2 regions of the Prevotella heparinolytica genome follow, and region 1 is predicted to be linked to the other one. Evidence: riboswitches for the same ligand, from Rfam matches in the RefSeq annotation. Region 1 holds a riboswitch; the other holds the start of a gene.
The links. A riboswitch is a leader RNA that binds a small molecule or an ion and turns the genes downstream of it on or off. The one in region 1 is predicted to bind cobalamin.
Positions count from the first base shown of each region.

Region 2: it holds a riboswitch for cobalamin, as region 1 does, so the genes downstream of both, C3V43_RS04160 (TonB-dependent receptor) here and C3V43_RS10200 (ribonucleoside-diphosphate reductase subunit alpha) in region 1, are expected to answer to the same signal.

Region 1 is NZ_CP027234.1:2,517,368-2,525,033, reverse strand. It holds gene C3V43_RS10205 (ribonucleotide-diphosphate reductase subunit beta) at 1-456, opposite strand, end outside; gene C3V43_RS10200 (ribonucleoside-diphosphate reductase subunit alpha) at 472-2,991, opposite strand; cobalamin riboswitch at 3,062-3,279, opposite strand; gene C3V43_RS10190 (hypothetical protein) at 3,744-4,148, shown strand; gene C3V43_RS10185 (YgjP family zinc-dependent metalloprotease) at 4,169-4,879, opposite strand; gene C3V43_RS10180 (head GIN domain-containing protein) at 5,137-6,000, shown strand; gene C3V43_RS10175 (PG0215 family putative anti-sigma factor) at 6,653-7,135, opposite strand; gene C3V43_RS10170 (GFO_1088 family ECF-type sigma factor) at 7,125-7,634, opposite strand.
Region 2 is NZ_CP027234.1:998,191-1,005,856, forward strand. It holds gene C3V43_RS04150 (sirohydrochlorin cobaltochelatase) at 1-358, opposite strand, end outside; gene C3V43_RS04155 (DUF4374 domain-containing protein) at 400-1,692, opposite strand; gene C3V43_RS04160 (TonB-dependent receptor) at 1,758-4,118, opposite strand; cobalamin riboswitch at 4,249-4,457, opposite strand; cobalamin riboswitch at 4,901-5,108, shown strand; gene C3V43_RS04165 (putative transporter) at 5,402-7,090, shown strand; gene cbiB (adenosylcobinamide-phosphate synthase CbiB) at 7,127-7,666, opposite strand, start outside.

The DNA of each region.
Region 1 (7,666 bases):
ATCCGTTTTCCATTGATAGAGGATGTCGTTACGTTCTTCCGGACTGCAAATAGAGTCGAGCATATAGCTGTAGCTCTGGCTGTGTACGCACTCCTGAAAGGCTTGTATGTGCAGACAGAGATTCACTTCGTTTGCCGTGATGTATTCGCTTATGGTAGGCAGGTTGTTGCTTTGAAGCGAGTCGAGGAAAACAAGGAAACTCAGAATCTTGTCGTAGGCCGTGCGTTCGGCTTTCTCCAGATGGGGATAATCCTTTATGTCTTGAGTGAGATTGATTTCTTCGGGTATCCAGAAGTTGTTCATGGCCTGCCGGTACCAGTCGCTCACCCACTTGTAGCGCATGTTGTTGAAGTCGTTCAGATTGGTCGTATTGCCGCCAATCATTTTCCGGAAGCGGAGTTCGATATCGCCTTCGGGATTAAAAAGAGCATTCTTTTTCAGTTTTTTTATTTCCATAATCGTTCGTTTTGGTTAAGATGCACAACTTTCACATTCTTCTACTTCCAAGGACTTGCTGCGGACGTAATATACGGTCTTCACTCCGCACTCCCAAGCCAGCAGATAGAGATTCAAAAGTTGGCGCATGGTGAATTCGTTGGTGATGTAGAGGTTCATGCTTTGCGCCTGGTCTATATGCCGTTGGCGGATGCCCGCAGCACGCACGCTCCACGATTGTTCCAGCAGATAGGCGTCTTTGTAGAGCCAATAGGTTTTGTCGGAGAGGCCGGGCGCCACCCGCGGAAGCATGGCTCCTTTTTTCTCTTCGAGGAAGAAACGTTTCATCACCGGGTCGATGCCCGCCGTGGTTCCGGCAATGATGCCGGTGCTGCTGGTGGGGGCAACGGCCAGAAGATAAGCGTTCCGCATCCCCTCTGTGGCAACGGACGCCGCCAGTTGCCTCCATTGGGGCGAATCGTATCCGCGCTTGACGAAGTAGCTGCCCGTCTGCCAGTCGCTTCCTTCAAAACAGGCGTACTTTCCTTTCTCCTTGGCCAGCTCCATGCTGGCACGGATGGCGGCATAGTTGATGCGCTCGAACACCTTATCCACGAAGCGGAGGTGTTCTTCGCTCTCCCAACGGATGCCGCGCAGGGCGAGCGCATGGTGATAGCCGCTGACGCCCAGACCGATGCTGCGATAGCGATGGTTCGTGATTTGCGCGAAAGGCAACGGGTAGAAGTTCAAGTCGATGACGTTGTCCAATGCCCGGACCACGGTTGCCACCTTTTCCTGCATGCGCTCCTCATCCTCCAAAGGCAAGTGTCCCAACGAGAGGCTGGCAAGGTTGCAGACCACAAAGTCGCCGGGGCGGACCGTCTTCACCACCACCGTATCGCCATCCGTCGTCCGGATATCGGTAGAGACGGATTCGATGGCCGACATGTTCTGCGCTATCTCCGTGCAGAGGTTGGAGCAGTAGATGATGCCTTTATGGGGATTGGGGTTGGCCCGGTTCACCGTATCACGGTTAAAAGTAAAGGGTGTGCCTGTTTCCACGGCGGAACGGAGTATCAGCCTCACGATGTCTTTCAGGCTCATGCTGCGGCGGGATAGGCGCGGGTCGTTCACGCAGTCCCGATACCTCCGCTCCCACTCTTCTCCGTAATAATCTTCGAGGCAATAGCCTTTCACGGTCATGATTTCATTGGGGCAGAACAGGTGCCATTGGTTGTTCAGGTCTTCTTTCGCCATCTGCCAGAAGAGGTCGGGATAGCACACGGCGGGAAAAATGTCGTGCGCCTTCATGCGGTCGTCTCCGTTGTTGGTGCGGAGCTGCAAGAATTCGGGCAGGTCTTTGTGCCAAACATCGAGGTAGACGGCCACGGCACCCTGCCGCATTCCCAATTGGTCGACGGCCACGGCAGTGTCGTTCACCAGCTTCATCCAGCGGATGACACCTCCGGCCACGCCTTTGAAACCCCGGATGTTTCCACCCGTGGCGCGCACCTTGCCGAAGTACATGCCCATGCCGCCGCCGAACTTGCTTACGGTGGCAAAGTTGTCGATGCTGCGGTATATGCCTTCGAGGCTGTCGGGCACGGTATCGATGAAACAACTGGAGAGCTGATGGTAGGGCTTCCGGGCATTGGAAAGGGTGGGCGTTGCCATGGTCACTTCCAGCAGGCTCAGCATATCGTAGAATTTCCTCACCCACTCCAGCCGGTCGTGCTTTTCGGGCAGGGCCAGATGCAAGGCGATGCCCAGAAACATCTCCTGCACCGACTCCATCAGCTCCGCCGAGCGTGTGCGGATGAGGTATCGCTTATAGAGCAAGTCCAGCCCCGAATAGTTGAAGAGCTTGTCGCGTTCGGGACGGATAAACCCGGAAGCCGTTTCTATCTCCTGCCGCGAGTAGGAGGCGAGAATGTAACTGCCGTACAAAGCCGCGTCCGTGAGGAAACTCAGTTTATCGTAATAAGATTGAATGCCGGTTCTCTCCGCCTGCGCTTTCAGCTCTTTCGCCATACGGAAGCCGAGCAGCCGGGCGGCGATAAACTCCCAGTCGGGGGCTTCCTGCGTGGTGAGTTCCACGGCTGCCTTAATGAGCATCGCCAGCCGTTCTTCGGCCGCCATGTCGGGCTTGCAGAAACCTGCGAACTTCTCGGCCAAGACGTTCAGGCTGTATTCACTGCCCGTAAAGTCGTTTTGTATCTCTTTCAGCACATGGGCCACGGTCTCGTCTTTCGCTCCGTCAACAATCTGTGTGAGGGCTTTCCTCCGCTCGGTGCGTTGCCAGCGATAAAGTATGTAGCTTTTGGCCTCGGCATAGAAGCCGTGTTCCATCAAACTGCGCTCTACCTCGTCCTGAATGCACTCCACCGCACGTTTGTCTTCGTTCCGGTTCAGGAACTGCTCCACTTCATCGGTAATGGCGCAGAGGGCTTCGTCAGTAATGTCCTTGCCCGTGCCGACAAAACTTTTGCGTATGGCAATGGCTATTTTTTCTCTGTTATAGGACTCCACAGTCCCATTCCTTTTAACTATCTGCATGTGATGTTTTTGGATTTGAATAAAAAATACTCGTACACTTTTGCCGCCGTTCCCTAATCCCACGAGCGGAAGCGGCTTTTCGAGAATGGCAGGTCTTCTGACTGGCTCCTCGTTTCCGGCGCCTTCCCGCAATCTCAAACGCAGTTTTCAAGAATGCAGTGGCAACAGGTTGTGCCGGAAATTTAGACGGAGTTTCACAGCAGCGGGACTGTTCGGGATTTCCACCCGATTCCCTTTTAATCCGGACGGAGGGAAAATCCGCCCGAAACCATTTCAGGGACAAAGATAGCACAAATTGGAATTATTACATTATTAAAACTGCTTAAAAAAGCATCATCTGCCGGTTACTTGAAAATGAGCGGGAGGCTTCCCGAAGCACATCTTTCTTTTCAAAAAATCATACCAAAACAGATTCCGGTGCAACCATAAAAAATCAAAAAAAGAAGGTTAGGCAAGCTCAGTCCCATATCGAGGCTACATGAGTCGTATACTGATGTATGATCAGTCGTATACTGAAGCCACATCAGTCGTATACTGATCCTACCCCCTCTCAGAAGTACTTCTGGGCGGTCTTTTTCCCACTCTCCCGACTCGTTGCCGGAGACAGAAACCAAACGGTAAACGATTGTTACAGACACAGCGTTCTTGCAATCGCGTCGCCCGTCTTTTTCCATCCGCTATTCTCCGGCAAAAAAGCGGCCGGTACGAATTTATTCGCTACATTTGCAGCATTCTCTAAACACACTCCAACTATGGCACACCGTCTGAACACCAACAAGCAGTTTATGGTAGGTAACGGCATCCTTGCTTTCGCCGTGATTTTTGTAGTCGTCATCTTCGTTTACATGAGCATGAGGTTGCAACAACAGAAAAACGAAGAACGGAACTTCACAGAGACATACACCATCACACTGACCAAAGGATTTGCCGGAGATTCGCTCTCACTGCTCGTCAACGACAGCCTGCTGGCAAGGCTGAAAATCACCGAAGAACCGTTTGAAATGGAAGTGAAACGCTTTGCCGAACAGAGCGCGCTGATGATTGTGGACAACCTCACCGACCGGCTCTCCCTGTTTGAATTGAGCGAGAAGGGAGGCAACTACCGGTTCGAGAAAGAGAACGGAGAGGTGAAACAACTGTCGCAGACGCAGCATTAACAGCCTGAGGCACGCACACGTCAAAACTCCGTGCGGTATTGCTTCAATTCCATGCGCAAGGCTTCCGCTTTGCCCTCCGTCAGCTTGTCCAATAAAGCCCAAAAGCGTTCGCCGTGGTTCATTTCGCGGGTATGCGCCAACTCATGAAGCAATACATAATCTATCAGATGCTTGGGAAGAAGAACCAAATAATAGGAAAGATTGATGTTGCCACGCATGGAACAACTGCCCCAACGCCCGCTGCTGGAGTTAATCTTCACACTCTTATAAGGCAGGTTGTGCTTCACGGAAAGCATATACAGACGTGGAGGAAGAATAATCTTCGCATTACGGCGCAGGGCCTCCTCAATCACCTTGCGCAACCAAGATTGCAGGTTCCTGTCCGAGAAATCCGCATCCGGCGGACAGATAATCTGCATCTCGCCTAACTCCGAACGAGACAGGAAACGCGCCCTCTGCCCTGCCACCAAAGCCAGCTTAAAGAACTCCGTATCGATACGGTAATCCAAATCTATCAACTTGCGGTTCTGTTTCTCTCCGGCGGCAGCCCTCAGGCGCGGACGAAGCTCCTCCAAAGCTCTCTTTACCTCGGCAAGAGACGTTCCGGGAGGCACCGTGACGTGGACACCGTCTTCCCTCGTCCGAAAGATGAGACGACGCGCACGGACATTGACACGAATAAGCATAGGCCCGAACTCCTTGTCTTCCAATATGTGTTCCTTATGTTCCATAATGACAAGGCAAAAGAACGAAGATTTGACCGGAAAAACAAGTATTCGCCCGCTAAAAGCGAACAGAATGTCCGATAACGGACACATCCTCAAAAAAGTATCACACTAATACACAACACTTTAGTATCATGGCATGAAAATTGAATCAAGTATGCCGACGAAGTTCCATTCAAAAAAAACGCATCTGCATGCAACTTTTACGAAACGAGCCGCGTCTAACAAATAAAGACGAATACCAAATCAAAAAAAGAACGAATATGAAGAGCTTAACAACAATCATTACAATCGCTTTCTTGGCTTTCTGCACCACCGCCTGTTCGCAACAGCACAGTTATTATTCGAAAGGTTTCTTCAAAGGGAAAACCGTAAAAGCCAGCAAAAACTACGTGACGAAAGAAATCAAGATGGAAAACTTCACCAAGTTGAGCGTAGCCGGCAGCCCGGATGTCACCTATACGCAAAAAGCCGGCAAACCGGAAGTGAAGATATACACCTCGGACAACATCGTAGACCTGCTGGACATCCATGTGAAGGACAATACGCTTCACATCGGTTTTAAGAAGAATGTAAGCGTAACCTACGACAAGCTGGAGATTAGCGTTTCAGCAGAGAAATTGAACGGAATTGCCGTGGCAGGTTCGGGAGATGTGGAGCTGGCCAACGGACTGAAAACAGATGAACTCAAAATCTCCGTGGCAGGTTCGGGCAACATCAGCGGAGATAACATTTCCTGCACAGACCTCAGCATCTCCATCGCCGGTTCGGGCGACATCAACAGCAGCAACATCACTTGCAATAACCTCAAAACCTCCATTGCCGGCTCAGGCGACATGAAACTGAACAATGTGACGGCTGTATCGGCCGGCGTATCCGTAGCAGGTTCGGGCACCGTCATTCTGAACGGAAGCACCCCGGAGGCCGCATACAGCGTGACTGGTTCGGGTGACTTATTCGCATCCGATTTTGTTGCCAAGAGGGTTTCCGCCAATGTAACCGGTTCGGGCAGCATCAAATGCCATGCCACCGACTTCCTGAAAGTGCGCACCAGTGGCAGTGGAAGCGTAGGCTATAAAGGCAATCCGGAATTGGACTACCCGAAAAAAGGATTGTACAAGCTTTGATTAAGAGGATAACGGTCATGAAATCAGCGCCTGATAATAGCAGTGCAGGTGGCTTTTCTGCGACACATTCTCTTAAAAGGAACAGGCTTCTAAACAAAAATCTCTCTTAAATTACCTATATATTAACCTGAATTCGGTATAAAACAAGATGTTATATGCCTGTTAAATACTTGTATATATCTTGCCGTTTTCCTCGCATATATGAGGTGCTGAACGTCGCATATACGAGACCACACACGTCGCATATACGAGACTACACACGTCGCATATTCGAGACCACACACGTCGCATATACGAGACTTGGCACCACTGATTGACCCCTCCGGGAATGCCTCCGGGAGCGTTTTTTGTATAGGCGGAGTCTCTTTTTACATCGAACTCAGGTATATATTAAGAAACAGCATCTAATATGGAGAATGGCAAAAGGTTTCCGTGAGGAAGCCTTTTGTTTTTTCATCCCAATGGAGAGAAAGTGCATGAAAACATAAAAGGGACACCGCATCTCGCGGTATCCCGTCTATCTTAGTTAGTTACTATAAATGTTTTGAGAGAATTGAAACTTCACAGCCTCAACTTGTTTTAATAAAGCACACTAACTATATTATGTTTAAAGCAAATGAAAATATTATTTTATAATTGCAAAGAAAAATATCTACTCTTTGATTTCCTTCTCCTTATCCACAAGGCGCAGGCTGTCTATCACCTGACTTTCCTTAGCAACGGTCGTCTCTCCGGAAAGAGCCACCGAGGGAGCGGAAATCTGTTTACCTATGGTATCGGCCGAGGCCACTTCCTTCACATCGGAAAAGAATGAATGTTGCATCACATTGCCCAGTGAAAGAATCGCCGCCACTACCGCAGCAGCCTTGAACAAGGGTATGAAGCGTGCCGCCAGCGTCAAACGCTTTGCTTTGACCACCGGGACTTCTATTTCGGCCAATACCCGCGCATCGAAATCTTCGCCCAAGTGCACCTCCTGCTGAAGTTGCTCGTATACGAACAATTCTTTATATCGAAGCAGATGTGCGGGAACATCGCTTCCGCTGAAGAAAGCGCGCAGTTGCGCTTCCTCTTCGAGGGAGGTTTCGCACTGCCAGTAGCGCTTCAAGAGTTGTTCTATATATTTAGAGTCCATAACCTTCTGTATCTATAAACTTTTGTTTTACTTTTTGCCGTGCCCTGAAGAGGTTCACTTTTACCTGCTCCTCGGTCAAGTTCAGGACAACCGCTATTTCTTTATAACTCTTGCCTTCGACATCCCTGAGCTGCATAATCAGCCGTTGTTTTTCGGGAAGCTCGTTCATCAACCGGTGTATCAATGCCATCCGTTCTTTATTCACCAGCTTGTCGTAAGGGTTCGATGCATCGGCGAGCTGCTCCATGTCAGGGGTGAGTTCCACGGTGCGGGCATCCTTTCGCTCGCTCCGGTCTATCGCCAGATTCTTTGCCACTGTCAGGCAGTAAGCCTCGACCGAACCGAACTGCGCCCATTCATCACGCTTGTTCCAAACCCTTATCAGCGTTTCTTGCACAATATCCTCTGCTTCTGCCCTATCGAACGTGATTCGCAGAGCCAGCCGGAAGAGCTTGTCTTTCAGCGGAAGAATATCATTACGAAAGCTGAGTTCTTGCATCTCTAATAAGTTGACGGTTAAGTATCCAGAAA
Region 2 (7,666 bases), 1.5 Mb from region 1:
TGTTGGTGCTTTGTACGATGACGTGGGTATAGCCTTCTGCACGCAATTTCAACAGCGCGTCCAAAGGCGTGTTCTTTTCGATTCCGCGTTCCTTGAGGCGGCGGATGATGATGCGCGATGTATATGCTTCGCGGAATGCCGGTTCGGGAAACGCCGCTTGCGCTTGGGCGTTGATGGCATCGATGGTAAGTGCGCGCGTGTCGTCGTGCGTAGTGCCGAAATGAACCATGAGCAGGGCGGCCTTTTCGCCGGGTTTCATGCTTGCCAGCATGTCGCTGTGTTCGTAGTGGTCTCCCTCGTGCGCATGGCAGAGGAGGGAGAGTGCACTGAGAAATAGAGTGATTACACTATGTTTCATAGGATTGAACAGACTGTTGTCAGGGTGATGTTAAAAGAGAGTCAATCGTTCTCGATGACACGTATCATATCGAAGAAGAAGCTTCCGTCTACTTCCGCACCTTTTTCTACACTGCCGGTCTTGATGTCGTAAATGTAGATGATGGAGTTGGCGTCGTCCTTCGTGTTCACGCCGATGTAGGCCTTGTTGTTGAAGATAACGGAACGCTGCGAGAAGCGGCCGCCGCTATATGCAATTTCTTTTCCGTTGTATTTCAGGCGTTCGCTTTGTCCGGTGGAGAGGTTCACAATCACGTAATAATGGCTGTAAGAGTCGATTTTCGTGCCTTGAGAGTCGTTGCGGACATACGCCAATGCTTTGTTGCCTCCCAGATATTGAACGGTGAGCAGTTTGCCTTCCGTGTTCTTATAGCCGTTGTATGTAGGGTCGATGTCGCTTTCGCCTTTCTTGATACGCAGCAAACAACCCTCTTCCACTTTGCCGATGTTATTGAATGCAGCCAGATAGAGGTTGCCGTTTTCATCATACATCACGCAGTTCTGCATCAGCTCTCCGTAGGCGCTTCCTGCCATTTCGTGTGCTTTGGTGTTCATCTTGTTGCTTTCTACGGCCATTGTTTCGGGATTGAGAACGGCGGTATAGAAGTTTGTGGTGGCTTTGCCGCTTGCCCCTGAAGCTCCGTTTTTTCCGAAGTAGAAATAGTAGAGTTTGCCTGCCTTTTCATTATAGGTAAGAATGCCCGATGTGGTGAACTTCTTGGTTTCTTCCCCCTCCAAAATGGATGCGGGCAGAGAGAGCTTCAGCGTGCCTTCGCCCGATATGCTCATGTCGTCGGTATTCAGTTTGGTCCAGATGATTTTGTCGGCTTTTCCGTTGGCGGACATGATGACGAGTGTGTTGTCGTTCAGCCACGCGTGCGTATATGAGCGTACTTTGTAGGTATTGGTCTTGAACGGACGCTCTTTGACGGTTTGAACGGAGTTGTTCTTGATTTGATACTTCACGAAGCGGTCGGCAGTGGAAGGAATCTGGTAATAGTATTTTCCTTTGGAGATGGACTCCATGGAGAAGTCGTTGAGTTCGGCTCCCTCTCTTTTGATGGTGATGACACCCTTGTCGGCAGCCAGCGAAGCAGTGCTGTTGACAATCGTCGTGTTTTTGCTGCTCATGCCGCCATGTTTATCGACAGTGACGAAGAGGTCGAAGTGATATTTTCCTTCGTCGATTGTCGGTACATCGGGAGTGGCTTCCGGTTTGTCGTCAGAGCAAGCTGTGAATGAGAATACTGTCACGGCTGCCATAAAGGCAAGAAGTGAGAATCTGATCTTTTTCATACTGTTTACTGTTTTATTGGTTTAAACGATTTATTGATTTATCTGCTCGGTATGGTTTGTCCGCATCACTCGATGAAGAGCCTGAACTTGGCCATAAAGGCTCGTCCCGGTTTTTGCAGCTTGTAATTGTCGTAGGCTGTCTGGTTCAGGAAGTTGCTGCATTCCAAGGCTATGTTGTAGCGTCCGCGATTCCATGAGTAAGTGACGTCGGCGTTACAAATATGCTGGGTGGGGATACGGGCTTTGTTTTCGTGACTTCCGTAGGCTTCCCAAGTAAGGAAATACCAATGCACCCACTGATAAGTACAGTTCAGGCGCAGCTTGCCGTGAGGCAACAAGGGATTGCTGAAAGTATAAGAGGCTTCGGCGCTGCCGAACAGCCACGGGCGGTTGGGCACACGGTTGTTGTAGGTGGCCGAGGGTTTCCCGTCGCTCTTCAGCTTTTGCTGATCGCGTGCGTCCTGATAGCTGATATTGGCGGCGAGCCGGAGCTTGGACTGCCAGTCATAGCGCACTTCTCCTTCCAGCCCTTTGATATGTACTGCCGGAACGTTGGTGTATTGCATCGTTCCCTCTTTTTCGGTTATGGTGGTTTGGATATAGTTGTTTACGTTTCGCAGAAAAGCGCCGGCTTCGTAATAAACCGTATGTCCGGCATAGGGATGCCATGTGCCGAAAAGTGCGACATTGAGGTTGTCGCTGCTTTCGGGTTTCAAAGCTACGTTGGCATAGATGGTAGTGCCGTTTCCAAGCAGTTCGCGGGCCACCGGCAACCTTACGCTGTGTTCGTAGGATGCTTTGACGGACAAAGGTTCGGCCACGGTATACCTTGTTCCGGCTCCGTAACCTATATAGTTCCGGGTGGTGGCGCCTTGCACTTTTCCGGAACCTGTGACACTGGGCTGGTCGGTCTGTCGGATGTTCGGGTGGTTGATATAATCTTTTACAAAGAACACATTGCTCATTTTTCCATCAAACAGCAGTTGGTTGTAAGAAAGGGCTATGATGTGTTTGGTCACGACATCGTTTGAAGGTTTGAATTCTTCGTCCGTTTCGTCGTACCGGTCGTTTCCGATTCGGATCAGGTGATAGTTGAGGTTTAGGTTATGGCGGTCGTTCAGCCGATAATCGAGGTTGGTACGCACAATGGTCAGAGGTCTTTTGTAATGGCGCATGGAAGGTTGTTTGCCCATAATCTCGTTGCGCTGGGTCACGATGTAGCCGCCATCCCAGTAATACTTGCGGTAGGCGGTGTCGACGGTCAGAGAATGATCCCAAGTGCGAGAGAGGGAGGCGCTCAACTGCATGTTTCTCAGGATGAAGTGTTGTTTGCGGTAGCGTGCCGCTATGTTCCATGCATCCGATTTTCTTTCGGCCATTCCGTACACCTTATTCTGTACGGAGCCGGTTTGCAATTCCTTGTCTGTTTTGGAGTAAGAGGCGGAAACGAAGAACTCGTCAGCCCATTTTTTTCCGGTTACTCCGGCTTCTATCTGTCCCCACAGAGAGAAGTAGGCGTCGTGAAAACGTTTGGGGTTGCCGATGATGAAGTTTTCTCCGCTTTCGTCGCGCATCTCTACGTTTTTCATCCGATAATCGTTCTTCGAATAGTTCACACCCACGGTGGACCTGATGATAAGCCCCGTCTTCGGTTCTACAATTTGCGCGTTCAGATCGGCTCGGTGGCTATGGAAAGAGCCGATGCTGTAAGAAGCGTCCAGAAAATGTTTCTTTTCCTGCTTCGTGATGATATGGATGGCGCCACCCAACGCGTCGGTTCCTAAAACTGCCGGAACCACTCCTTTGTATATTTCGATTCTGTCGATGATATTGACCGGCAAATTTGCCAATGAAACACCGCTTCCTTTTGCATCCAACGGCATTCCGTCCAAGAAATAGCGAATGGAATTGCCGGACATCCCGTTGATGGAGAGGTCGAAATCCGAACCGACCCCGCCTTCCTCTCTGACCTTGATGCCTGTTGTACGGTTCACCAGATTATTAAGGTTATTCAACGAATTTACCGTTGATTTCACGTCGAGCGCATTGACGGTGAAAGCCCCTTCCTTGATTTTTTGCGTTTGGGTTTTGCCATAGACTTCTACGGTGTTCAGCGCCACGGCACTTTCCTGCAATGTGAAATTGAGCCTTTTGTCCTGCCGGATGTCGAGCGACTGCTTCACGGTGCGGTAGCCCAAAAAAGAGACGACAAATGTATGTCTCCCCGGAGGCACTTGCAGTGAATACCTGCCGCGGTCGTCCGTATAAGTTCCGGACGTTGTTCCCTCGATGGCAATGGTGGCTTGAGCGATGGGGGTTCCGTTCCGGTCTGCAACTTTCCCGGACAGGGTGGCTTTATTCTGCGCCGCCATATATGCAGGCAGCAGCATGATGAGTATCAATGACAGATATGCGGTAATTCTCATTCCGATTCCTTTAAGCATTCGTAAACTTGCTTTCACGGAGAGAAGAAAAACAAAGAGAAAGATTCCTTGTATCGATATAGGTAGGAATACCTCGACTCGATGTTTTGCGGCTTTATTCCCCCGAAAGCACAAAAACCATATCGTCTTGGCAGGTCTTCTGACTTGTCCCTCTTTGAATGCCTTCCCATCCCTTTTTTGAAGACAGTGGCTTGCAGAATACTCAAAGATATCGAAAGGACTTACAGCAGCGGGTCTGTTCAGGATTTGCACCTGATTCCCTTTTCATCGCATTTCTCTCTTATGGAATGGAGGATGCGAACCAAAATCGGCAGCAAAGATAAGAAAAAAAACACTATCGGATGCTTTCTTTTTTAATTCACTAATGCTTTCTTCTGATTGCGGTGCTCTTGGCATGATTTCAGGATAGCCCTGTATAGCTTTACGACAGATGCTCTATGAGTCATGTTTTTTTATCATGACGTGTCGATGCTTTATGTCTTTCCTGTTTCTTCTTTTACCCCTCTCAGAAGTACTTCTGAGAGGGGGTGGAATCAGTCGGCGACTGAAATGGTTTCAGTCCCTGACTCAAATGGTTTCAGTCGCCGACTGAATCACATTCACTCAGTGACTGAAATAAGTTGTGTTGGAAAGCCATCGGGGTTTCCGTCTGTTTTGTAAAATAAAATAGATAAAAACACGCATGAAGGAACCTTTGTCGATGAGACGAGCCGGTCGCTTTCGAAAAAAAACGGCCGTTTTTTTGTATTGCTTCCGATTTCCATTATCTTTGTGCCTGAATTGGTTTCGGATGAACGTTTCCGTCATTCGGATTAAAAGGGAATCGGGTGCAAATCCCGGACAGTCCCGCTGCTGTGAAGCTCTGTTGAAATCTTGAAAAGAACCTTTGCCACTGATACGTGCGCTGTATGTATCGGGAAGGCTTCAAGATTAGGAGTCAGTCAGAAGACCTGCCATTCGTTAAATGCTGCCTTTGCTCGTGGGATTAGGAAGACAGCGCGTAAAAAACAAATAGTCGACATTCGGATCTGGAAGAGGTATGCTTGTGACAAGGTATGCCTATGACGCAGTGCATTGTCGGGGCATGTATGTGCCGGCAGTTGTATCGGACTAAGCTAAAACACGGCAATATGCCCATATAAATAGCTGTTTCAATGTGTAAAGTGCGTATCCCCGGAGAAGTGATTTCTGTGGGGATACTTTTAAAAAGATCTCAAAGCCCGATTATTGATTGTTTTACCATTTATATAACCAATGTAGCAACTATGGAATTATTAAGGAATCTTTTTGAAGGTTATCCCAATCTTTGGGGAGGCGGAGTGGCACATTCCGTTCTTGTTTTGTCGCTTGTCATCGCTTTCGGCATTATATTGGGAAAGGTGAAAGTGGCGGGCATTTCGTTGGGTGTCACTTGGATATTGTTTGTAGGCATTGTTTTCGGACATTTCAATTTGAATTTGAACGAACATCTGCTACACTTTCTGAAAGAATTCGGGCTGATTCTCTTTGTATATTCCATCGGCCTGCAAGTGGGACCCGGTTTTTTCTCCGCCTTCAGGAAAGGTGGGCTTACGCTGAACATGCTGGCGGTGCTGGCTGTTTTCGTCAGCGTGCTGACTACCGTCCTGCTTCATTTTCTTACGGATATACCCATTACCACAATGGTCGGCATCCTGTCCGGAGCAGTGACGAATACTCCCGGTCTGGGCGCCGCCCAACAAGCCAACAGCGACCTGACCGGAGTAGATGCGCCCGAAATAGCTTTGGGCTATGCCGTGGCCTATCCGTTGGGTGTCATAGGGTGCATCCTGTCACTGCTGGCGCTGAAATATCTGTTTCGCATAGATGCGGGCAGGGAAGAGGCGGAAGCGGAGTGCGGGTTGGGACATCAGCAGGAGCTGACGGTCAGCCCCGTCTCTGTGGAGATACGCAATGAAGCCATAGACGGCAAGAAGATAAAAGAGGCAAAACCGTTGCTGAACCGCGCGTTTGTCATCTCCCGCATACGCCATCACGGAGGCAACGGAGAAGCGGAACTGGCAAGTGCCGACACCGTGTTGCATGTAGGGGATGAGATTCTCTTCATTGCCGACCCCAAGGATGTGGAGGCCATTATTGCCTTTCTGGGCAAAAGAATCACGGTGGAGTGGGAGAAGGTGGACAAGAAACTGATATCCCGCCGTTTTCTTATCACGAAGCCCGAACTGAACGGGAAGTCGCTGGCGCAACTGAAGATACGCAAGAATTTCGGAGCCAGCATCACGCGTGTGAACCGTTCGGGCGTCGACTTGGTGGCTGCTCCGAACCTGCAATTACAGATGGGCGACCGGGTGACGGTTGTGGGCAGCGAGCTTGCAATGGGGCATGCCGAGAAGGTGCTGGGCAACTCGCTGAAGCGCCTGAACCACCCAAATCTGATTCCCATCTTTTTGGGCATTGCACTGGGTTGTATATTGGGAAGCATCCCCTTCATGTTTCCCGGCATTCCGCAACCCGTGAAACTGGGACTGGCAGGAGGGCCGCTTATCGTCTCCATCCTTATCAGTCGTTTCGGCCCGCGCTACAAACTGATAACCTATACTACGATGAGCGCAAATCTGATGATACGCGAAATAGGCATTTCACTCTTTCTGGCGTGCGTGGGACTCGGAGCAGGGAAAGGTTTTGTAGATACCATTATCCATGAAGGAGGTTATGTATGGATTGCCTATGGAGCCATCATTACAGTAGTCCCCCTGCTCATTGCCGGTATGGTGGGACGTTATTTCTGGAAGCTGAATTATTTTACGCTCATCGGTGTGCTTTCCGGCTCGAATACCAATCCGCCCGCACTGGCCTACTCTTCGGAACTGACCTCTTGCGATGCTCCTGCCGTAGGATATGCCACGGTTTATCCGTTGACCATGTTTTTGCGGGTGCTCACGGCGCAAATGCTGATACTGGCATTGGGATAGGGAGGTTTGAATTAAATGTTTTAGGGGAATCTGTCATCAATGAATCCAATAAAACAACGTGGAGAAGAGGAATACCAGCAGAATCATCAAAACCTCCGTGCGACGGTTGATACGGATGGCCGGCCGCATATCTTCTGTTGTTAACATTCGGGGGGTGATTCCGATGTAAGGTTTCCACACTTCTTCGCCAAAATAATCGTGAGGACCTCCGAAACGGCAGTTCAAGATACCTGCAAGAGCGGCTTCCGGATAGCCGGAGTTGGGACTGGCGTGCTGCTTGCCATATCGAGCTACGAAAGCAAGCAAAGAAAGTCGTCCGGCAACAAGTACCATCAGAAAAGCGGTCAGACGGGCAGGAATGTAATTGGCTACATCGTCCAGACGGGCGGCAAAACAGCCGAAGCGGCGGTAACGTTCATTCCGATAGCCTATCATGGAGTCCAATGTATTCACCATCTTATAGGCGAGCATGCCGGGAACACCCAGCAGCAGATACCAGAAAAGAGGAGCTACCACCCCGTCACTGAGATTCTCGGCCAGCGTTTCGAGGGCAGCCGTACGTACCTCTTGTGCCGA